Regions from separate parts of the Delftia tsuruhatensis genome, predicted to be linked through region 1. Evidence: predicted binding sites of a transcription regulator. Region 1 holds the regulator's gene; each other region holds the start of a gene.
The links. Region 1 encodes LexA, which represses DNA repair genes until DNA is damaged. Its sites were predicted from a motif close to ACTGTATNNNNATACAGT; they were not measured.
Positions count from the first base shown of each region.

Region 2: the regulator LexA is predicted to act here: its motif matches at 5,225-5,242, upstream of L1Z78_RS09150 (putative DNA modification/repair radical SAM protein).
Region 3: the regulator LexA is predicted to act here: its motif matches at 4,555-4,572, upstream of L1Z78_RS07815 (DNA topoisomerase IV subunit B).

Region 1 covers NZ_LR813084.1:2,949,592-2,957,324, forward strand. Annotated here, with positions in the region: gene L1Z78_RS13410 (anti-sigma factor) at 1-216, shown strand, start outside; gene crcB (fluoride efflux transporter CrcB) at 546-932, shown strand; partial or broken gene L1Z78_RS13420 (AAA family ATPase) at 1,111-1,281, shown strand; gene L1Z78_RS13425 (AraC family transcriptional regulator) at 1,264-2,136, opposite strand; gene L1Z78_RS13430 (MFS transporter) at 2,281-3,462, shown strand; gene L1Z78_RS13435 (hypothetical protein) at 3,502-3,921, opposite strand; gene lexA (transcriptional repressor LexA) at 4,079-4,753, opposite strand; gene L1Z78_RS13445 (asparaginase) at 4,852-5,823, shown strand; gene adk (adenylate kinase) at 5,897-6,553, opposite strand; gene kdsB (3-deoxy-manno-octulosonate cytidylyltransferase) at 6,808-7,593, opposite strand; gene L1Z78_RS13460 (Trm112 family protein) at 7,657-7,733, opposite strand, start outside.
Region 2 covers NZ_LR813084.1:2,028,462-2,036,194, forward strand. Annotated here, with positions in the region: gene purL (phosphoribosylformylglycinamidine synthase) at 1-2,994, shown strand, start outside; gene L1Z78_RS09145 (TIGR03915 family putative DNA repair protein) at 3,053-3,895, opposite strand; gene L1Z78_RS09150 (putative DNA modification/repair radical SAM protein) at 3,904-5,223, opposite strand; gene L1Z78_RS09155 (SWIM zinc finger family protein) at 5,522-6,964, shown strand; partial or broken gene L1Z78_RS09160 (DUF5691 domain-containing protein) at 6,961-7,733, shown strand, end outside.
Region 3 covers NZ_LR813084.1:1,714,561-1,722,293, forward strand. Annotated here, with positions in the region: gene L1Z78_RS07785 (hypothetical protein) at 1-125, shown strand, start outside; gene bamC (outer membrane protein assembly factor BamC) at 325-1,437, opposite strand; gene dapA (4-hydroxy-tetrahydrodipicolinate synthase) at 1,478-2,374, opposite strand; gene L1Z78_RS07800 (class I SAM-dependent methyltransferase) at 2,450-3,019, opposite strand; gene L1Z78_RS07805 (hypothetical protein) at 3,087-3,233, opposite strand; gene L1Z78_RS07810 (MFS transporter) at 3,235-4,461, opposite strand; gene L1Z78_RS07815 (DNA topoisomerase IV subunit B) at 4,606-6,588, shown strand; gene L1Z78_RS07820 (lytic transglycosylase domain-containing protein) at 6,592-7,440, shown strand; gene parC (DNA topoisomerase IV subunit A) at 7,481-7,733, shown strand, end outside.

The DNA of each region.
Region 1 (7,733 bases):
TCGCTGCAACTGTGGGCGCTGCCCGCGCAGGCCGGGCCGCAGTCCCTGGGGGTCCTTGGGCGGGAGGGGGTGATCCGGCTCACGGCAGGCGCATCCGAGGTGGAGGGGATTCCCGCACTGGCCATCAGCCTGGAGCCTAAAGGGGGCGTGCCGGGTGAAGCTGGGCCGACCGGGCCTGTCCTTTTCAAGGGTGCATTGATCCGGCGAGAGCTGTAGCGGTTGCTGCGCAGTGCCTGGAGGTGCCTGCGAGGACCATCACTGAAAACTGGTATCTGGCCTGGGGAATGCCCCCGGCGCCTTGGCGCTCGCGTGGCTGGCGTGCGGGTGCGGCCGCGCGGCGCGGTCGGCAGGTCCGTGGGCCTCTGCATGGAGGTAGTAAACTGGCAAGCGCAGCGTGCGCTGCATGATGGGAATGGAGCTTCCTGAAGCCGCCCTTTGACGGGCTGATGGCTTCTGCCTGGGTGGGACGGTGTCTCCCGCCGCTGGCAGGTGCCGCCTTGTTCCTGCCCGGCGCAGCCGTCCCGTGTTTCGATGAAAGGACGGTCATGGGTATCTACGGTTTCATCCTTGTTTTCATTGGTGGCGGCCTCGGTTCCGCAGGCCGTCATGGCGTGAACTTGCTCGCCTCGCGCCTGGTGGGTGGCGCCTATCCGCTGGGCACGCTGGCCATCAATGTGCTCGGAGCCTTTGCCATGGGCGTGGTGGTCGAGTTTTTCGCGCTCAAGGCCTCTTTGCCGCAGAGCGCAAAGCTGTTTCTGACTACGGGCATTCTCGGCGGCTTCACCACGTTCTCCACCTATGCGCTGGAGATCGGCATGCTGTATGAGCGTGGCGATTGGCTGGCATCGGCGCTGTATGCGCTGGGCTCCCTGGTGCTGGGAGTGGGGGGACTGTTCGCCGGGCTGGCTCTGGTCCGCATGGTGGGCCACTGAGGCCTGTCATCTGCGCTATGCTGTGAACCATGGCATGCATGAAGACAGCACAGATTATTCGCACCATCCGGAGGGTGGTGGGTTAGTCTGCAGCGTACAGTGCCATGCAACCCGCCCGGAGGAGGCGGGTTTTTTCATTCCGTCTCCGGGTTCTTCGCAAGCCTTTCAGGAGATGGATATGCAGGTTTCCGACCAGTCCCGGCCCCCGGCCGCCACGATCGACGCAGGACGGGCCGTGCTGCACCTGGTCTGCGGCAAGATAGGCTCGGGCAAATCGACATTGGCCCGGCAACTGGCTTCGCAGCCGAATACGGTGATGGTCAGCGAGGATTCATGGCCGGCCGGCCTGGCGTGTACGGCGGGCTGAGGGGCGCTGTCCCTGAAAATTGCTGGGAGGCGCGCCAAAGTTGCGCCGGAATACGGCCGCGAAGGCGCTAGGGCTGTCGTAGCCATGCGACAGTGCCACTTGCAGCACGGAGGATCCTGCAGCCAGGCGGGGCAGGCTCAGCAGCAGGCGGGCCTGACGGCACCACGCGCCGAAGTTCATGCCGGTCTCGCGCAGAAACAGGCGCGCCAGGGTGCGCGGATGCATGTGCAGGCGCAGGCCCCAGCCGGACAGGCTGGCCTCCTGGGCCGGTTCGTCCACAAAGGCTCGGCAGCAGGCGGCCAGGGCCGCATGCCTGGGCATGGGCACATGCAGGTCCAGGGGGCGGGCACGCTCCATCTCGTCAAGGATCAACTGCATCACCCGCTCCTCCCTACCGCCCAGCGGGTAGTCCAGGGGCAGGTCCAGGGCTTCCAGTACCAGCTCGCGCAGCAGTGGCGTGACCTGCACGACCCGGCAGTGCTCCCACAGGCCCGGGCGCAGCCCTGGCTCGACGAACACGGTGCGCATGGCCACAGGGCCTGCGGCCATGCGGATCTCATGGCTGGCCTGGGGTGGCACCCAGACAGCACAGCCGGGCGGAACGACCCAACTGCCTGTCTCCGCACGGATCAGCATCACTCCCTGGGTGGCATGCAGCAACTGGCCGCGGCGATGGGCATGGGGCGCGATGACGGCGTCCGCCGCCATGTCGGTGGCAAAGGCCACGACGGGACGCGGCGTGTGCTCGCCCTCCAGGGGCATGGGTGGTGGCGCGGGCGGGACCGCCGCGGGGCCGGTGCCGCGGCGGTGGGTCGGGGCTATTGTCATGCTTGTCATTTTCTCGACGATTTTTGTTGTTTCGTAGCAGGAGGGCAAGCCGCCGCCTTCCTAGGATGGAGCACTTTCAACCTTCAGGAAAGCAACAGGAGTGGAGATGAGTTCCGTTTTTGAATCCAAGTGCACATCGGCCGGAGGCCGGCCATGAACCGCGCTCGTCTGGGCCTGCTCACGGGTACGCATGCCGTCAACGATCTGTACCAGGGGTTGGTGCCGGCGCTGCTGCCGTTCATGGTGCTGGAGCGTGGCTACAGCTATACGGCGGTCAGCGGTCTCATGCTGGCGGCCACGGGCCTTTCCAGCATGGTCCAGCCCTTGTTCGGTCTGTATGCGGATCGCTCGCCGCGGCCATGGATGGTGCCGGCCGGCTTCGTGGTGGCGGCCCTGGGGCTGGCGCTGGTGGGCACGAGCCAGGACTACTGGGTGAGCTGGCTGGCCGCCGTGCTGTGCGGATTGGGAATTGCCGCCTATCATCCGCCGGCCACGGTCGCTGCACGCAGGGCGGGGGGCAGCTCGCAGAAGGCGATGAGCGTGTTTTCCGTGGGTGGCACCGCAGGGGCATCCTTCGCCCCCATGCTGGCTGCGGCCGTGGTGGGGGGAGGGGGCCTGCACCGCAGCTGGATGCTGGCGCTGCCGGCGTTGGCCATGCTGCTCATCTGGTATGCCTGCACCTGGCGTGATGGCGCCGGCGCGCATGCCGGGCTGCGGCGTCCGGCCGTGGCGCAGGGTGAGTTGCCTGCCAACCACTGGCGTGCCTTTTTCTTGCTGTGCGGTGTGATCGTCTGCTGGTCGATTCCCTATGTGACGGTATTGTCCACGCTGCCCCTGTTCGTGACGCGCGAGCTGGGAGGCTCGGACTTCATGGGCGCTGCCACGCTGACTTCATTCACGGCGGCCGCGGCCGTGGGGACGCTGCTGGGGGGAACGATCGCGGATCGCCGGGGACGCATGGCGGCCATACGTGCAGGCTATCTCCTGGCCTTGCCTGCCCTGGGGGCCTTGGCGCTGGCCTCCACGGCCTGGGGGGCTCTGGCCTGCACGGTGGCTCTGGGCATCTGCATGTTCCTGCCCTTTGCCGCGCAGGTCACGCTGGCGCAGGACTATCTGCCGCGCAACCAGGCCACGGCCAGCGGCCTGACCCTGGGTCTTGCCATGTCGCTCGGTGGCATGGTGGCCCCGTTGTTCGGGATGCTGTCCGATGCGCGTGGATTGCGGTTTTCACTGAGCGTCGCGCTGTGCATTCTTTGCGTCGCGGCAGTCCTGGCGTGGTGCATGCGCAACCGGCGCAACGAGGCGCTTGCCATCAGCGCGGCGGCACGCGCCTGAGCGGCTTGCGGGCCGATCGCTCAACGAGGGCTTGGGCGCTCAGGCCTTGGGCTGGTCGCCATGTGCCTCGATGCGTTCCAGCGCGGCGCAGACATCGGCCATGCGCCCGGAAATGAACAGGCATTCCGGCTGCTCCTGCGGCGAGCGCTGGATGATGCGCAGGCGGGAGGGCTGGGCGGGCACGGCCAGCGGCTGTGCAGGCAACAGGGGCAGGAGCAACTGAGCCTCTCCCGCATCGCCCGTCTGGCGGGCTGCCTTGCCGCGGCGCTGCGGGCCGCGACGGCGGGCCTTGCTGAAGGAGATGATCGTGCCTTGTTCCGGGATGGCGGCAGGAGCAGGCGCGCTGGCGGCGCGCTGGCCGGTCTCCACGGCCTGAGCCATGGCGGCCGCTGGCAGGCGGATGCCCTGGGCCAGGCGCAGAAAGGACAGGGAGGACAGTGTTGGCAGAGCGAATCCCATGTGACGACTCCTGTTGGCGTGAATCAAAGAGGCATGGACACAGGCAGGATTGCGGTTTTCGGGCAAAGCTCCGCCCAGGGCGAAGCACAGGGGCTTCGCGCCTACCACCTGGACGATGCGGAAAATGGAGGCGGACTTGTCGGCGCGCCGGACCGGTTTACATGGACATGCTGTTGCGGATCAGCCCGACCGCAAGGCCTTCGATGGCGAAGGGCTCTTCGCGTGCCACACGGATCACCGGATAGTCGGGGTTCTCCGGCAGCAGTTCGACGCCTTGCGCTGTACGGCGCAGGCGCTTGACGGTGACTTCATCGCCCAGACGGGCGACCACGATCTGGCCGTTGCGCGCTTCGTGCGCGGACTGTACTGCCAGCAGGTCGCCGTCCATGATGCCGGCGTCGCGCATGGACATGCCGCGTACGCGCAGCAGGTAGTCCGGGCGTGTCTGGAACAGGGAGGGCTCGACGGAATAGGTCTGGTCGATATGTTCCTGGGCGAGAATGGGCGAGCCGGCCGCGACACGGCCCACCAGGGGCAGCATCAGCGGTGCCAGGGCAGACAGCGGCAGCGCGAAGCTCGTGCCACGTGCTGCGTTGATGTTGCGTACCGTGTCGGTGCGCAGGCGGATGCCGCGCGAAGTGCCGCTGACCAGCTCGATCACGCCCTTGCGGGCCAGTGCCTGGAGATGTTCCTCGGCCGCGTTGGCGGACTTGAAGCCCAGCGTGCCGGCGATTTCCGCGCGTGTCGGAGGTGCGCCGGTACGGGAGATCGCAGCCTGGATCAGGTCCAGTATCTGCTGCTGGCGGGCGGTGAGCTTGGGGTGATCGAGCATGGCGTGCGTCCGGTCTTGATGGGCAGATGGCGTGATGGACGGTCATCTGATGATTTATACAGTATCTGTATTTTTAACCAGTTTTCCGAGAGGTGCAAGTGGGGCAGTCGAAGTTGGTGATTCTGGGAACGGGCGGGACCATCGCCGGGCGGGCGGATTCTCAGTCCCAGGGGGTGGGTTACAAGGCTGGTCAGATCACGGTGCAGTCGTTGCTGGAGGCCGTGCCGGATCTGGAGCAGCAGGCAAGAGGGCCTGTGCAGACGCAGCAGATAGCGCAAGTGGACAGCAAGGACATGGGCTGGCCCGTGTGGCGCGCGCTGCTGCAAGCCTGCGCGCGGGCGCTGGAAGACAGCGAGACACGGGCCGTGGTGATCACGCATGGCACGGATACGCTGGAGGAGACGGCGTGGCTGCTTCACAGCCTGCTGCCGCCGATCAAGCCCGTCGTCCTGACCTGCGCCATGCGCCCCGCCACGGCGTTGCTGGCCGACGGGCCGCAGAATCTGCGTGATGCCGTGACCGTGGCTGCCAGTGGCGCGCGCAGCGGGGTGTGGGTGGTGGCCGGTGGCGAAGTGCATGCTGCCGAGCAGGTGCAAAAGGTCCACCCCTATCGCCTGCAGGCAATGCGCTCCTTCGAAGGTGGTCCCCAGGCACTGGTGGAGGAGGGGCGCGTGCGCTGGCTGGTGCCCGATGCGCCGTTCACGCGTCCGGCCTTGCCGGTGCCTAAGCCTTCGGACCTGCTGTCGCTCGATGAACTGCCCTGGGTGGAGGTGGTGTTCAGCGGGGCCCTGGCCCGTGCCAGCGGTGTGGATGCGCTCGTGGCGGCCGGCGTGCGTGGCATCGTGGTGGCCGGTACGGGCAATGCAACGGTCCATGAAGACATGGAGGCGGCGCTGCTGCGGGCCCATGACAAGGGTGTGTGGGTCTGGCGTGGCACGCGCTGCGCCGAGGGCCTGCCGGTGGCGGGTGGGTCGGCATTAAATCCGGTCGATGCCGACCTGGCGCAACTGCCCGTGGCCAAGGCGCGCATTGCGATGATGCTGGCCCTGGCTGCGCAGCCACGGGGCTGAGGTTTCTCGCGGCAGCGGTCACAAAAAAAGCACCCGGCGGGTGCTTTTTCCATGGCGCCGCGAGGGGCCCGCGTCATTCGGCCAGTGCGGCCAGCGCGCGCTGGGTGATGTCCTCGACGGAGCCCAGGCCGCTGATGGCGCGGTACCTGGGGGCTGCTGCGGCTTCCTTTTCCGCCCAGGCACGGTAGTAGTCGACCAGGGGGCGGGTCTGGCTGCTGTAGACGTCCAGGCGCTTCTTGACGGTTTCTTCCTTGTCGTCCTCACGCTGCACCAGGGCTTCGCCCGTCACATCGTCCTTGCCTTCGACCTTGGGCGGATTGAACTTGACGTGGTAGGTTCGGCCCGAAGCGGGGTGGGAGCGGCGGCCGCTCATGCGCTCGATGATGGCGTCGAAGGGGACATCGATCTCCAGCACATAGTCCAGCTTCACGCCGGCCGCCTTCATGGCATCGGCCTGGGGGATAGTGCGGGGAAAGCCGTCGAACAGGAATCCGTTGGCGCAATCGGGCTGGGCGATGCGCTCCTGGACCAGATTGATGATGAGGTCGTCACTGACCAGTTGGCCGGCGTCCATCACGGCCTTGGCCTGCTGGCCCAGGGGCGTGCCGGCCTTGACGGCGGCACGCAGCATGTCACCTGTGGAGATCTGGGGGATGCCGTACTTCTGGCAGATGAATGCGGCTTGCGTGCCTTTGCCGGCGCCGGGCGCGCCCAACAAAATCAGTTTCATGGAAGTCCTTGAGGAGAGTAGAAATTCTTGTCTGCCGGATCGGCCCACCGCGGCGGACAGTCCATGCGTCATATTTTTGTCGCGGGCAAGGATAGCACGCACTGGGCCAACACTGGCTTACAGGAGAGGGGCAAGACTGTCGCCTGTGCAAACCGCGAAAACCATGCCGGTGACGGCGTCGCATGCCCTGCGCGAAACGGTGATTGGCGATGCCCGGCATCGTCAATGGTGCGCCTGCGGGCATGGAGGGCTTCTCAGGTGGACAACTGCGTGCGCACCCGCTCCAGATCCTCGGGGGTGTCCACGCCAGGGCCTGGTGCATGGGATGTGACATGGACGGCGATACGGTGGCCATGCCATAGCGCACGCAACTGCTCCAGCGCCTCCATCGCCTCGGTCGGCGCGGGAGGCAGGCTCGGGAAGCTGCGCAGGAAGCCTGCGCGGTAGCTGTAGATGCCGACATGGCGCAGGGGCGCGAACCCGGGGTGGCCGGCCGCGGCCGAGGCTGTCTCCCACCAGGCCTGGCCCGCATGCTCGCGCGCGAAGGGGATGGGGGCGCGGCTGAAATAGTGGGCCATGCCCTGGGCGTCGCAGACCACCTTGACGACGTTGGGGTTGCCGAAGTCCGCGAGATTGTCGATGGCGTGTGCCGCCGTGCCCATGCTCGCCGAAGGCTGGCTGGTCAGCAGTTCGGCCACGGCGTCGATGAGGCCCGGCTCGATCAGCGGCTCATCGCCCTGGACATTGACGACGATATCCTGGCCATCGAGCCCGAGCAGTTCGCAGGCCTCGGCCAAGCGGTCGCTGCCGCTGGCATGGTCGCTACGGGTGAGCACGGCCGCGATACCGTGCGCGGCGCACGCGGCGATGATGCTTTCGTCGTCGGCCGCTACCACGCAGCGGGCGGCGCGGCTCAGCAACGCGCGCCGGGCGACGCGCACGACCATGGGCAGGCCCGCGATGTCGGCCAGGGGCTTGCCCGGCAGGCGGCTGGAGGACAGGCGGGCGGGAATCAGAACCGTGAAGGGAGCGGGGGGCATGGTGCGTGGCTGGGTAGAGGCAGGCGCTGGCAGTCAGGAGGAGGGCGGCGAGGACTGGCGGGCTCAGTCCTCAAGCTCGTCGTCATCAAGGGGGCGTGCCTCGTTTTCCAGCAGGACGGGAATGCCGTCGCGCACCGGGT
Region 2 (7,733 bases), 920 kb from region 1:
CGCGGCTCCAAGCCCAAGGCCGGCCTGACGGGCTTCACGGTCTCCAAGCTGTGGGGCAGCGAAGTGGGCAAGCCCGAGCACATCGCCAGCCCGCTGCAGATCATGATCGAGGGCCCGCTGGGAGGCGCGGCCTTCAACAACGAGTTCGGCCGTCCCAACCTGACCGGCTACTTCCGCGAGTACGAGCAGCAGGTCGGCGACATCACGCGCGGCTACCACAAGCCCATCATGATCGCGGGCGGCCTGGGCGTGATCGACTCCGAGCTCACGAAGAAAATCGAATTTCCCGCCGGCACCCTGCTGATCCAGCTGGGTGGCCCCGGCATGCGCATCGGCATGGGCGGCGGCGCGGCCAGCTCCATGGCCAGCGGCACGAACGCGGCCGAGCTGGACTTCGACTCCGTGCAGCGCGGCAACCCCGAGATCGAGCGCCGCGCCCAGGAAGTCATCAACCATTGCTGGGCCCAGGGCGACAGGAACCCCATCCTGGCCATCCATGACGTGGGTGCCGGCGGCCTGTCCAACGCCTTCCCCGAACTGACCAATGACGCGGGCCGTGGCGCGCGCTTCGACCTGCGTGCCGTCAACCTCGAGGAATCGGGCCTGGCGCCCAAGGAAATCTGGTCCAACGAAAGCCAGGAACGCTACGTGCTGGCGATTGCTCCCGAGTCGCTGGCCGAGTTCACGGCCTTCTGCGAGCGCGAGCGCTGCCCCTTCGCCGTGATCGGCACGGCCACCGAAGAGCGCCAACTGGTGCTGGAAGATACGGCCGTGGCCGCTGGCGACCAGAAGTTCCCCGTGGACATGCCCATGGACGTGCTGCTGGGCAAGCCGCCCAAGATGCACCGCGACGTGGCCACCGTGCAGCGCGAGCTGCCCCCCATCGACCTGACCGGCGTGCCGCTGGAAAAGGCGGTGATCGACGTGCTGGCCCACCCCACCGTGGCCTCCAAGCGCTTCCTGATCACCATCGGCGACCGCGCCGTGGGCGGCCTGACCCACCGCGACCAGATGGTCGGCCCCTGGCAGGTGCCCGTGGCCGACGTGGCCGTGACCCTGGCGGACTTCAAGGGCTTCAAGGGCGAGGCCATGGCCATGGGCGAGCGCACGCCGCTGGCCGCCATCAACGCCCCGGCTTCGGGCCGCATGGCCGTGGCCGAGGCCATCACCAACATGCTGGCAGCGCCTATCGAACTGTCCAGGGTCAAGATGTCGGCCAACTGGATGGCCGCCTGCGGCGAGCCTGGCGAGGATGCGGCCCTGTACGCCACCGTCAAGGCCGTGGGCATGGAACTGTGCCCGCAGCTTGACATCTCCATTCCCGTGGGCAAGGACAGCCTGTCCATGCGCACGCAGTGGAACGAGGGCGGCCAGGTCAGGAAGGTGACTTCGCCCGTCAGCCTGATCATCACGGGCTTTGCCTCCATCGACGACGTGCGCGGCACGCTCACGCCCCAACTGGACGCCACGGAAGACGACAGCACCCTGGTGCTCGTGGACCTGGGGCGCGGCAAGATGCGCATGGGCGGCTCCATCCTGGGCCAGGTCCTGGGCCAGTCCGGCAACGAGACGCCGGATCTCGACGACGCCAAGGACCTGGTCGCCCTGGTCAACGCCGTCAACGACCTGCGTGCCAAGGGCCAGATCCTGGCCTACCACGACAAGGGCGACGGCGGCCTGCTGGCCACCGTGGCCGAGATGGCCTTCGCAGGCCACGTGGGCGTGGCGCTGAACGTGGACATGCTGGTCACCGAAGGCGACGGCATCAGCGACAGCCGCATGGACTCGGGCGAGGGCAAGAACTGGGCCGCCCAGGTCAGCGGCCGCCGCGACGACATGACGCTGCGCGCGCTGTTCAACGAGGAACTGGGCGCCGTGCTGCAGATCCGCACGGCCGACCGCGCCGCCGTCATGCAGACCCTGCGCGAACACGGCCTGGCCACCTGTAGCCATATCGTGGGCAAGACGCGCCCTGCCTCCTCCAAGGTCGATGCGGGCAAGGGCGAACTGCAGGTCTGGCGCGACGCCAAGTCCGTCTTCGGCGCCTCGCTCAGCGACCTGCACCAGGTCTGGGATGCCGTGAGCTGGAAGATCGCCCAGCAGCGCGACAACCCGGCCTGCGCCGACAGCGAACACGCCGCCGCCGGCGAGCCTGCCGACCCCGGCATGCACCTGCACCTGACGTTCGACCCGGCCGAGAACCCCGCCGCGCCCTTCCTGTCCCTGGGCGCCCAACCCCGCGTGGCCGTGCTGCGCGAGCAGGGCGTGAACTCCCATGTGGAGATGGCCTATGCCTTCACCGAGGCCGGCTTCGAGGCGGTGGACGTGCACATGACCGACCTGCAGACCGGCCGCGCACAGCTGCAGGACTTCGCGGGCGTGGTCGCCTGCGGGGGATTCAGCTATGGCGATACGCTGGGCGCCGGCATCGGCTGGGCTCGCTCGATCACCTTCAATGACCGCCTGTCCGAGCAGTTCCAGCAGTTCTTCGGCCGCACCGACACCTTCGGCCTGGGCGTGTGCAACGGCTGCCAGATGTTTGCCGAGCTGGCCGACATCATTCCCGGTGCCCAGGACTGGCCGCGTTTCACGCAGAATCAGAGCAACCGCTTCGAGGCGCGCCTGTCCATGGTGGAAGTGCTGGAGTCGCCCAGCCTCTTCCTGCAGGGCATGGCCGGCAGCCGCCTGCCCATCGCGGTCGCCCATGGCGAGGGCTATGCCAACTTCCGCTTCCGCGGCAACGCGGCCAAGGCCATCGCAGCCATGCGCTACGTGGACAACCGTGGCCAGGCCACCGAGCAGTACCCGTTCAACCCGAACGGCTCGGCCGGCGGCCTGACGGCGGTGACCACGGCCGACGGCCGTTTCACGGCCATGATGCCCCACCCCGAGCGCGTGTTCCGCAACGTGCAGATGAGCTGGACCAATGGCGACAAGTCCGAGTTCAGCCCCTGGATGCGTGTGTGGCGCAACGCGCGCAAGTGGCTGGGCTGATGCCCTGGCTCCGTTAAAGCAAAAGGCCCTTCGGGGCCTTTTGCTTTTGCTGCTTGCGCTACGGCTCCAGCATCTGCCCCGTGCGCGCCCGTGCCTGTTGCACCAGGGTGGAGATCAGCACCGTCTCGGGGAGGTTCTTCCAATAGCGGCGTGGCATCTCGCGCAGCATGGCCTGTTCCTTGAGGCGGGCGGGGTTGAAGGTGCTGGCGTAGTAGGTCAGCCACAGGGCCTCGCCCGCGTCGGGGGGCGGGGCGTCGCTGCGCCGGGCGCCGAGGCCGAAGCGCAGGCCGTGTCCGTCCCAGTGCGCGCTGCAGCCGGGTGTCAGGATGGCCCAGTGCATGTTGGCGAAGCGGTCCCGGAAAAAGGGCGCTGCCGCGCGCAGCGTGTGGTGCTCGGGCTCGAACCAGGCGATGTGCAGGTCCGGCGCGTCCGGGCGCTGCGTGGTCCGAAAGCGCACGAAGGCATGGATCTTGTGGATCTCGCGGGAGACGGGCCTGGCCAGCGACTCCAGGCTGCGCCAGTCCGTATCCAGTGCGTCCAGCCGCAGCGCGGGCCTGGCCTGCACGCGTGCCAGCCAGCGGTGGCACAGCTCGAAGCGGCCGGGGGCGCGGTGCATGCAGGCATGGCGCAGCGTGGACAGTTGGGCCTCGGAAAGCGCCAGGCCTGCATCGCCGGGGCGCGCCACGGCGGCCAGCACCGCCGCGGGCATGGCGGGGCCGGGGCTACCGGAAAACAGGTCTGCGCCCGAGTCCTGTGCGGATGCGGCCTGTCGTGCATCGGGCCAGCGCCAGCGCACGGCGCAGGGATCGGCACCATGGGCCAGCAGGGCGCGACAGGCCGCGCGAAAGCCGGCCCAATCGTCGGGCGCGTCGAGTTCGATGACCAGGCCGTGGCCGTGCATGACACGCTCTAGAACAGGCTGGCCTGCACCGGATCGGCCCGGCGCATGCCGCTGTGCCGCACCTGTGCCGGGCCTTCCTTTGACTGCTGGATCAACCGGCTGCGCAGCGTGGCCGAATCCATCTCGCCGAGCAAGGGCCTGTGCCCATCGACCAGTACAAAAGGCAGGGCCTTGCGGATGGGCCCGCGCAGCCGCAGCAGGTCATCCAGCCGCAGCCGCCGCACGCGCCGCGCGGCCAGCAGCCGCTCCACGGTCTGCGAGCCCAGGCCCGGCACGCGCAGCAGCAGGCTGCGCGGCGCGCGGTTGAGGTCCACGGGGAACTGCTGGCGGTGGGCCAGCGCCCAGGCCAGCTTGGGGTCGATCTCCAGGTCCAGCATGCCGTGCAGGCTGGCCGCCGCGATCTCGCCGGCCTCGTAGCCGTAAAAGCGCATCAGCCAGTCGGCCTGGTACAGGCGGTGCTCGCGCATCAGCGGCGGTGCCTGGGGCGGCAGGTCCCGCGAGGCATAGGGAATGGGGCTGAAGGCCGAGTAGTACACGCGCCTGAGGCCATAGCCTGCGTACAGCCTGTGGCTGGCGTCCAGGATGTCGGCGTCCGTGGCCTGGTCCGCACCCACGATCATCTGTGTGCTCTGCCCGCCGGGGGCGAAGCGGGGAACGGCGGCGCGCCGTGCCGGTGCGCCGGGCAGGGCCTGCACCTGGCGCTGCTCGCGCGTGGCCGCGCGCCATGCCCGCACCTGCTCGTCCACGCCGTGCATGGCCTGGCGGATGCGCCGGCCGTCCTTTTCAGGCGCGAACCGGGCCAGTCCGTCATCCGTGGGCAGCTCCACATTGATGCTCAGCCGGTCGGCGTAGCGGCCCGCCAGCGCGAGCAATCGCGGCTCCGCGTCGGGAATGGTCTTGAGGTGGATATAGCCGCGGAAGTCATGCTCCTCGCGCAGCCGGCGGGCGACTTCGACCAGTTGCTCCATGGTGTAGTCGCTGGAGCGGATGATGCCGCTGGACAGGAAAAGCCCCTCGATGCAATTGCGCCGGTAGAAGTCCAGCGTCAGGCGCACCACCTCGTCGACGGAAAAGCGCGCGCGCTGCACGTTGGAGCTCTTGCGGTTGATGCAATAGCGGCAATCGAAGAGGCAGAAGTTCGTCAGCAGGATCTTGAGCAGGGAAATGCAGCGTCCGTCTGGTGCATAGCTATGGCAGATGCCCATGCCCGTGGTCGAACCCATGCCTGTGCCGTCCAGCGAGTCACGGCCCCGGGACCCGCTGGAGGCGCAGCTGGCGTCGTACTTGGCCGCGTCGGCGAGGATGAAGAGTTTGCGTTGCAGATCCATGGCTGTATGAATATACAGTATCATGGAAGAGCCTGCTTGCAGCCTGACCTGCGAGACCGGGCGGTGCCGGGATCATTCCAATGAATGAGCGCTTGCTTTCGCGGGTTCGCAGCGGCCTTGCCATTCAATGGGGCAATGCGCCTGCATATGCGGATTGCGAATGCCATTCCGGCAGAAACGGCGCTGTTGTGATTTGTTTCAAATCGGCGAGACCTATTGCTGATAGGCTTTCGGCCTTGCCGTGTGCGGCCATCCGCAATCCGCCTGGCGACCACAAACACTTGGAGAGGGAGCTTCGGTGTCGCGCGTATTAGGAACTGAGAGCGAAGTGCTGGCGCTGTCGCCGGACGCCTCATCGAGCAAGGCCGCCAAAGGGCTGCAATCGCCCGCCAAATGGCCGTCGATGGGGTGCAATGAAAGTGCGGTCTGGGGAGAATGCCAGGGCAGTGGCAGCAAGCCCTATCAGACCCAGGTCGACCTGTCGGGGCCGTCCTTCAAATGCTCCTGCCCCAGCCGCAAGTTCCCCTGCAAGCATGGCCTGGCGCTGATGCTGATGCGGGCCGGTGGCCAGGTGCCCGAAGGCGTGGACCCGCCTGCCTGGGTACAGTCGTGGCTGGACAGCCGGCAGGAGAAGGCCGAGAAGAAAGAGGCCAAGGCTGCCGCCGCGGCGGCGGCGCCACCCCCCGACCCCGAAGTCGCCGCCAGGCAGCAGGCCCGGCGCGAGGACAAGCGCTGGGACAAGGTGGAAGCCGGCCTGCAGGAGCTGTCGCTGTGGATGCAGGACATGGTGCGCGCCGGGCTGGCCAACCAGGCCGGCGACACCCAGATGCGCCAGCGCTGGAACACCATGGCCGCGCGCATGGTCGATGCCCAGGCCACGGGCATGGCGGCACGCATCAAGGATTGCCGGGACCTGGTGGACAGCCATCGCGACTGGCCGCGCGACATGCTGGTGCAACTGGGCCACTGGCAGCTCATCATCGATGCGGTGCGCCGCCGCGAATCGCTGAGCCCCGAGGTCAAGGCCGATGTCATGGCCGCGCTGGGCTGGCCCATGGACAAGGCCGAGGTACAGACCAGGGGCCGGCAGGTCGAGGACGAATGGCTGGTCGTCGGCCTGCGCATGATCGAGCTGGAAGGCCGGCTCATGGAGCGCCGCGTCTGGCTCCAGGGCCGGCGCACCGGCAGCATGGCATTGGTGCTGGACTATGCCCAGGGCGGGCGTGGCTTCGAGTCGGCCTGGGTGCCCGGCCATCGTTATGGTTGTGCGCTGACCTTCTACCCGGGTCATGCGCCGCTGCGCGCCATCGCCGCCCAGGGCAACGGCCCGGCTCTGGCGGCGGACGGCGCCAGCCCGATGTCCTCGTCGGCCGTGGAGGCGGTCCTGCCGCAACTGGGCCGGCGTGTCGCGGCCAATCCGTTGCAGGCCACGCAGCCGCTGTGCCAGGACGGCCTGCGGCTGGTGCCGGTGCAGGGCCAATGGTTCGCGGCCTGGCCCGAGACTCCGGGCGGGGCCGCCGTACAGCCCGTGCCCGTGGCCATCGATGATGGCGAGGCCTGGCGCCTGCTGGCACTGACCGGTGGCGAACCCATGCAGCTGTTTGGCGAATGGGAGAGCGGCCCGGCCGTGGGCCGCTGGCGCCTGTTGAGCGCCTGGCAGGCGCGCGCGGGCGGGGGTGATGGCGGAAAGGCCGTCCCGCAATCTCAATGTGTCTGGCACACCCAGGGTGATCCCATATGAGCAACGCACAACTGTGGGCTGCGCTGCAGCAATCGGCCATGGTGGGTTCGGACCGGCTGGCCGTGCCGCCCGTGCTGGCCTCGGGCGTGGATCCGTCGGCGCCGCTGTCGCAGCAGGCCGTGCAGGCGGCGCTGCTGCCCCGCGCGGACCTGCCCGGCGACTCGGCCGCGCAGCAGCTGCTGCGTGCCAGTGCCGTCGCCGCCGTGTTCGAGCGCGCCGGCTGGCAGCCCGGCGCGCAGGTCCGTCTGGCAGCGCCGCTGGCTCCCCCCGCGGCGGCGCCGGCGGAATCACGTCCCGCGCCAGGCGATGCGCGCCTGCAGGCCCTCATGGGGGATGTGCTCAGGGACGGGCCTTTCGATGTGCAGGCCTCCATGCTGCGCACCCTGGACCAGGCCGGGCAGCGCCTGCCCCACGAACTGCTGGTGCCTGCGCTGGAGCAGGGCCGCCAGTCCGCGGGCCTGCGCCCATGGCTGGCGCCCGTGCTGGGTGAGCGCGGACGCTGGCTGGGCTCGCTCAACCCGCAGTGGGGCTATGCCAGCGGCGTCGAGGAAACCGCCGATCCGGAGCTGGTCTGGCAGGAAGGCTCGGTGGAGCAGCGCGTGGCCCTGCTGCGCGCCGAACGAGGCACCGATGCCGCCAGGGCGCGCCTGCGCCTGGAAGGCAGCCTCAAGGAGCTGGGCGCCAAGGAGCGCCTGCCCATGGTCCAGGCCCTGGCCGTGGGGCTGGGCCTGGAAGACGAACCGTTGCTGGAGAAGCTGCTGTCCGACCG
Region 3 (7,733 bases), 1.2 Mb from region 1:
ACGCAGCTGCTCCCGCAGCGCCCGCCGCCGACGCTGCCGCTCCTGCAGCTCCCGCTGCGGATGCCGCCGCCGACGCTGCCAAGGCTGCTGCCGACGCTGCCGCCAAGGAAGCCACCAAGCAGTAATCCGGCCTTCGCCGATGGCAGGGCCCTGGGTTGCCTGCCGCCAAGAACCGCATCTTTCGGATGCGGTTTTTTTTTCGCCTGTGCACGGCGGTCCTGCGTCCATGGACAAGGCGCAAAAAAGCCACCGGCAGCAGGCTGCGCGGTGGCTGCAAGCGAGGGCGGGCGCTGCCGCCACACCCCCCCAAGAGGATGGTCTCGCTTACTTCATGTCGTCGGTGATGACGCGCACGATGCGCTGGGCGTTGGCCGAGGTCTCGGGCTGGCCCTGCGTGTTGAGCACGCTGACCGTGGATTTGCTGCCTTCGCTGCGCACCTGGATCTGGTATTTGACCGGAGGGGCCGCATCGGGCGAGCGGCTGAACAGCTTGCCGAAGAATCCCTTGGGCTCCACCTTGGCATCGGGGGCGACATAGCGCACGAAGTAGATGCCGCGGCTGCGGTCGCGGTCCTCGACGGTGAAGCCCGTGCGGTCCAGCGCCACGCCCACGCGGCGCCATGCGCGGTCGAAGCCTTCATCGATCTGCAGCACGGGCTGTCCATTGACGGTGTCCATGCGTACGCTGCCTGTGGCGGTGGCCGCGGTGGTGTCGGCCTTGGCAACGGCATCGGCCTGCTCCTGGCTGACGCCGAGCTTGACCATCAGGCGGCGCAGGAATTCGGTTTCCAGTTCCGGATCGGAAGGACGCGGCTGCCAGATGGTCTGGTCCTTCTGGGCACTGGTGTAGACCTCCTGCATGCCGCGGTGGGTGATGTAGACCTCCGTCGTGCCATCGGCGCCGCGTTCCAGGCGGGTGCGGAACCTGTCGCGCTCGCTGGTGGAGTACAGGCCGTCGAAGACCTTGCCCAGCGTCTTGCGGATCACGTCCTGCGGGATCTTGGCGCGGTTCTCGGCCCAGTCGGTCTCGATGATGCCGAGCTGGCGGTCCTCGGTGGTGAAGATGAATCCGTTTTCCAGCCAGAAGTCGCGCACGGGCTCCCACAGCTGATCAGCGGGGCGCTTGATCACCAGCCAGCGCTGTTCGCCGTTGCGCTCGATGCGCACGTCGCCCAGCGTGGCTGCGGCCGTGCGGCCCTCAGAAGGCTTTTGCGCCTTGGAGTTGGCCTCCATGGCAGCGGCCGAGACGACGCCGCCGGGCACGGCATAGCGCGAGTCGGTGGACAGCTGGGTCAGGTCCGGCGGGACCTCCAGCGTGGGCGCCTGCTGCTTGCCGGCGCTCTTGTAGTCGATCTTGCTCTCTTGGAACGTGGTCGTGCAGGCGGTCAGGCCGATGGCCAGGCTCAGCAGGCTCAGACGTGCAATGGGCTGTTTCACGCGAATATCCTTGGTGCGTTCGGTCGGTGGGGCTGCAGCCTCACAGAAGACCCGCGGAGCGCAGTGCGGCTTCCACGGTGGCTTCCAGGTTCTTGCTCAGGGGTGTCATGGGCAGGCGCATGGCCGGGCCGCACAGGCCCAGGCGGGCTGCGGCCCACTTGACGGGAATGGGGTTGGCCTCGACGAAGAGGTTCTTGTGCACGGGCATCAGGCGCATCTGCAGATCCATCGCGGTGCGCACGTCACCGGCCAGGGCAGCCTTGCACAGCTCGCTCATCAGGCGCGGCGCCACGTTGGCGGTGACGCTGATGTTGCCATGGCCGCCGCACAGCATCAGCGCGACGGCAGTCGGATCATCGCCGGAATACACGCCGAAGCCCTGGGGCACTTCGCGGATCAGCCACTGGGCGCGCTCGATGTTGCCCGTGGCCTCCTTGATGCCGATGATGGCGGGGATCTGCGCCAGGCGCAGCACGGTGTCATGCTGCATGTCCGCCACGGAGCGGCCGGGCACGTTGTACAGCACGATGGGCAGGTCGCCCACGGCCTCGGCGATGGCCTTGAAGTGCTGGTACTGGCCCTCCTGCGTGGGCTTGTTGTAGTAGGGCACGACCTGCAGCTGGCTGTCGGCGCCGACCTTCTTGGCGTAGCGGGCCAGCTCGATGGCTTCGTGCGTGCTGTTGGCGCCGCAGCCGGCCATGACCGGCACGCGGCCTGCCGCCTGCTCGACGGACACGCGGATGATTTCGCAGTGTTCCTCCACGTTGACGGTGGGGGATTCGCCTGTCGTTCCCACGACGCCGATGCAGTCCGTGCCCTCGGCCACATGCCAGTCGATCAGTTTTCGCAGCGCCGGGTAGTCGACGCTACCGTCCTCGTGCATGGGCGTGATGAGGGCAACGATGCTGCCAGTGAGGGCGACGGAGGAGGATGTCATGTCCGCAAGAAAAAACGGGAAAGGACCATTCTAACGAGTGTCGAAGGCAGGCCCAAGGCGCCTGCCCGTAGGGATTCAGGCGATTGCGGGGTCCGCTGCCTTCTGATGCGCCAACTGCGCCACGGGTTCCCGGCCTCTGCCATCGGGGCGCAGCGCGGCGATGCGCTGGATCATGCGGTCGGGCCCGTGCAGCAGGCCGTGCTCGTAGGCGACGATGTGCCAGCCCGCGCAGGCCTGCAGCAACTCGCCGGGCGCCAGCAGGAAGTCCGGCCGGGACGGCTTGCCGAAGGCTTCGTTGCCCTGTGCAAAGGTTTCATACAGCAGCACGCCGCCAGGCGCCACGCTGTCCAGCAGTCCGGGCCAAAGGGGGCGCCAAAGGTAGTTGGTCACGATCACGGCACCGAACTGCCGGCCGGCCAGGGGCCAGGGGCCGTTCTCGATGTCGGCGCACAGTTGCTCGCCCACGCCCTGCAGGCCCGCGAGGGCCTGGGCATCGCGGTCCACGCCCGTGACGGCATGGCCGCGCGCATGGAACCAGCGCATGTGGCGGCCGGGGCCGCAGGCCACGTCGAGCACGGTCGCTTGCGGCGCCAGCAGGTGGGACCAGCGCTGGATCCAGGAGGAGGGCGGTGTGGCTGCATGCATGTGGAGCAGGGGAAATCAATGGAAGGCGGCGCCATTGTGCCTCCGCCCCGTTGATGCCGCAGCCGCTTCAGAAGCAGGCCCAGAGTTGATCGGCCATGCTCAGCATGAATTGCGGTTGCAGGTAGAGCATGAAGACCAGGCCCAGGGCCGCCAGCACGGCGGCCCACAGCACCAGCCTGCCCAGAAGCCCGGGGCGGTACCTGGTGGCCATCATCTCAGGCCGTGGCGCCGCCCGGGCGCAGCCTGGCCACGGGCGCCTCGCGGATCGGCAGGTTCAGCAGGCCCGCGGCCACGCCCAGGGCGATGGCCAGGTACCAGACCACCTGGTAGCTGCCCGTATGGTCGTAGAGATAGCCGCCCAGCCAGACCCCCAGGAAGCTGCCGACCTGGTGGCTGAAGAACACCATGCCGCTGAGCATGGACAGGTGTTGCACGCCGAAGATCTGGGCCACGGTGGCGTTGGTCAGCGGTACGGTGGACAGCCACAGCAGACCCATGGCGGCCGAGAAGATGTAGACCGACCAGGGTGTCAGCGGCGCCAGCAGGAACAGCACGATGACCACCGAGCGCGTGAAATAGATGGTGGACAGCAGGTAGCGCTTGGGCAGGCGCTGGCCCAGGTTGCCGGCCACGTAGGTGCCGGCGATGTTGAACAGGCCGACCAGCGCCAGCGAGATGCTGGCCACCTGCGGCGCCAGGCCGTAGTCCTTGAGATAGCTGGGCATGTGCACGCCGATGAACATCACCTGGAAGCCGCAGACGAAGTAGCCGGCCGTCAGCAGCACGAAGCTGGGCGTGCGCAGCGCCTCGGCCACGGCCTGGCCTGCGCTCTGGTCGCGAACGGGCTTGCTTGCACCGCCGGAGAATCCCGGCTCGCGCAATCCGAAAGCCAGCGGGATGACCATCAGCGCGCACAGCGACAACAGCAAAAGGGCGTTGGACCAGCCGAAGTGGGCGATCAGGCCTCCCTCCACGGGCACCATGAAGAACTGGCCGAAGGAGCCTGCCGCCGCCGTCACACCCATGGCCCAGCTGCGCCGAGCCACCGGGATCTGGCGGCCCAGCACGCCATAGATGACGGCATAGGTGGTGCCGGCCTGGGCGGCCCCGATCACCACGCCGGCGGTCAGCGCGAACCAGGCGGTCGTGGGTGCGACGGCCATGCCCGCCAGGCCTGCCGCATAGAGCAGGGCTCCGCCAATGAGAACGCGAAAGGCCCCGAAGCGATCGGCGAGCATCCCGCCGAAGATGCCCAGCACGCCCCAGGACAGGTTCTGGATGGCGATGGCCAGGGCGAAGGATTCGCGCGTCCACCCCATCTCCTGGGTGATGGGCTGCAGCCACAGTCCGAAGCCGTGGCGGATTCCCATGGACAGCGTGACGACTGCGCCCCCGCACAGCAGTATCTGCACCATGGACATGGGTTGGTTGTTTTTGTGCATGCGGCAAACTTTAGCGAAACTCCGGGTTTTGCGCTGGACACACCGTCGCCCATGCGCCTGTCGAGCCGGGTACCTCCGCAATTCCTGTCAATAACTGTGAATGCATCCAGCAGTCTGCCGGAGCGCACACTACAATCCGCCCCCATGGCAGTCAAACCATCTTCCACTTCCGCGAGCGACTACTCCGAAGGCTCGATACGCGTGCTCAAGGGTCTGGAGCCCGTCAAGCAGCGCCCCGGCATGTACACGCGCACCGACAATCCTCTGCATGTCCTGCAGGAGGTGATCGACAACGCGGCCGACGAGGCGCTGGCCGGCTTCGGCAAGAAAATCCGCTTCATCCTGCATTCCGACGGCTCCTTCAGCGTCGAGGACGACGGCCGGGGCATTCCCTTCGGCCTGCACCCCGAGGAGAAGGCCCCCGTGGTCGAGCTGGTCTTCACGCGGCTGCACGCGGGCGGCAAGTTCGACAAGGGCAAGGGCGGTGCCTACAGCTTCTCGGGCGGCCTGCACGGCGTGGGCGTCTCGGTCACGAACGCGCTGGCCACGCGGCTGGAGGCCTGCATCCACCGCGACGGCAAGGTCGCGACCATCGCCTTCTCCGGTGGCGATGTGGTCGAGCCCCTGAAGACCCGCGCGCTGGCCGCTGGCGAGCGCAAGCAGGGGACGACCGTGCGTGTCTGGCCTGATGCCCGCTATTTCGAGTCCGCCCAGCTGCCCATGGGCGAACTGATGCACCTGCTGCGCAGCAAGGCCGTGCTCATGCCGGGCGTTTCGGTGACCCTGGTCAATGAAAAGACGCGCGACACCCAGACCTGGCAGTTCAAGGGCGGCCTGCGCGACTACCTGCAGCAAAGCCTGCATGGCGAGCCGGTGATCCCGCTGTTCGAGGGCGAGGGCTTTGCCGACCGCCACCATGACAGCTTCGCCGAAGGCGAGGGTGCCGCCTGGTGCGTGGCCTTCACAGAAGAAGGGGCGCCCCTGCGCGAAAGCTATGTCAACCTGATTCCCACCACGGCTGGCGGCACGCATGACAGCGGCTTGCGCGAGGGATTGTTCCAGGCGGTCAAGGCCTTCATCGAAATGCACTCGTTGCTGCCCAAGGGGGTCAAGCTCATGCCGGACGACGTGTTCGCACGCGCCAGCTACGTGCTCAACGCCAAGGTGCTGGACCCGCAGTTCCAGGGCCAGATCAAGGAGCGCCTGAACTCGCGCGATGCCGTGCGCCTGGTCAGCGGCTACGTGCGCCCCGCGCTGGAGTTGTGGCTCAACGAGCATGTGGAATGGGGCCGCAAGCTGGCCGAGATCGCGATCAAGGCCGCGCAGACCCGCCAGAAGGCCGGCCAGAAGGTCGAAAAGCGCAAGGGCTCGGGCGTGGCCGTGCTGCCCGGCAAGCTCACCGATTGCGAAAGCCGTGACACCAGCCTCAACGAGGTCTTCCTGGTCGAGGGCGACTCGGCCGGCGGCAGTGCCAAGATGGGGCGCGACAAGGAGATCCAGGCCGTGCTGCCGCTGCGCGGCAAGGTGCTCAACACCTGGGAGGTGGACCGCGACCGGCTGTTCGCCAACAACGAGATCCATGACATCTCGGTGGCCATCGGCGTGGACCCGCATGGCCCCCAGGACACGCCCGACCTCTCGGGCCTGCGCTACGGCAAGATCTGCATCCTGTCGGATGCCGACGTGGATGGCTCCCATATCCAGGTGCTGCTGCTGACGCTGTTCTTCCGCCACTTTCCCAAGCTGATCGAGGCCGGCCACATCCATGTGGCGCTGCCGCCGCTGTTCCGCGTCGACGTGCCCGCGCGTGGCAAGAAGCCCGCAGCCAAGCTCTATGCACTGGACGAGGGCGAACTGACGGCCATCCTCGACAAGTGCGCCAAGGACGGCGTGCCGCGCGAAAAATGCCAGATCAGCCGCTTCAAGGGCCTGGGCGAGATGAATGCCGAGCAGCTGTGGGAGACCACGCTGAACCCGGACACGCGCCGCCTGCTGCCCGTGCAGTTCATGAACCTCGACTTCGCGGCGGCCGAGCAGGTCGTCACCAGGCTCATGGGCAAGGGCGAGGCCGCCGCGCGCCGCGAGCTGATGGAGCTGCACGGCGACGCCATCGACGTCGACATCTGAGCCATGCAGCCGTACCGCGCCGCCACGATCCGCCGCCCAGGCGTGCTTGCCGCGCTGGCCGTGGCTGGTGTGCTGTGCGCACTGGGGCGGCCGGCGCATGCCGATCTCTGGGCCTTCGTGGACGAGCGCGGCATCACCCACTTTGCCGCCGAGGCGCTCGATGAGCGCTACCGCCTGTACTTCCGCGGGGCGGTGTATGACAGCAGCGAGCAGGGGCTCAGGCCTCCCATGGTCGCGGCCGAGGCGGCTGCGGACGATGCCGGCAGCGGCGATGCCGGGCGCAGGCTGCAGGCGCATACGCGGCTGCAAAGCTTCTTCGACATCTCGCCGCGCTACAAGAGCGTGCGCGTCCATCTGCGCAAGGCCTCGGAGCATACGGGCGTGGACTACGACCTGCTCAAGGCCGTGATCGCCGTCGAGTCGGGCTTCGACGCCCAGGCCGTCTCGCCCAAGGGTGCGGTGGGCCTGATGCAACTGATGCCGGCCACGGCCCAGCGCTTCGGCGTGGAGGCCAGCCGCCAGCGCAGCGTGCAGCAGCAACTGGCCGACCCTGCCGTCAACGTGCCGGCCGGCGCGCGCTACCTGAACCACCTGATGGGCCTGTTCCCGGGGCGGCTGGACCTCGTGCTGGCCGCCTACAACGCGGGCGAGGGCGCCGTGCGGCGCGCGGGACAGGCCATTCCTCCTTTTCAGGAAACCCGCAACTACGTGAAGGCCGTGCTCGGCATCTACGAGCAGCTGCAGGGCGGCCGTCAGCGCGCCGGCATGGCCGTGCCTGCGGTGGCGGTGCCACCCGGTGCCACGCCCCGGCTGCGCATGACACTGCCCACGGGCTTGCCCACGCCGCAGTAAGCGGCCTTCATTGCATTCTTTTGAGATCACGAATTCCTTCATGAGCGACCAAACCTCCCTGGATCTGGCACAACAGGCGGCCGGCGATGCACTGGACCTGGGCCAGTACGCACAGCGCGCCTATCTCGAGTACGCGTTGTCAGTGGTCAAGGGCCGTGCCCTGCCCGATGTGACCGACGGCCTGAAGCCCGTGCAGCGGCGCATCCTGTACTCCATGGACCGCATGGGTCTGAGCTATGGCGGCACCAACAACAACACGGCCGCCAAGCCTGTCAAGAGCGCGCGCGTGGTCG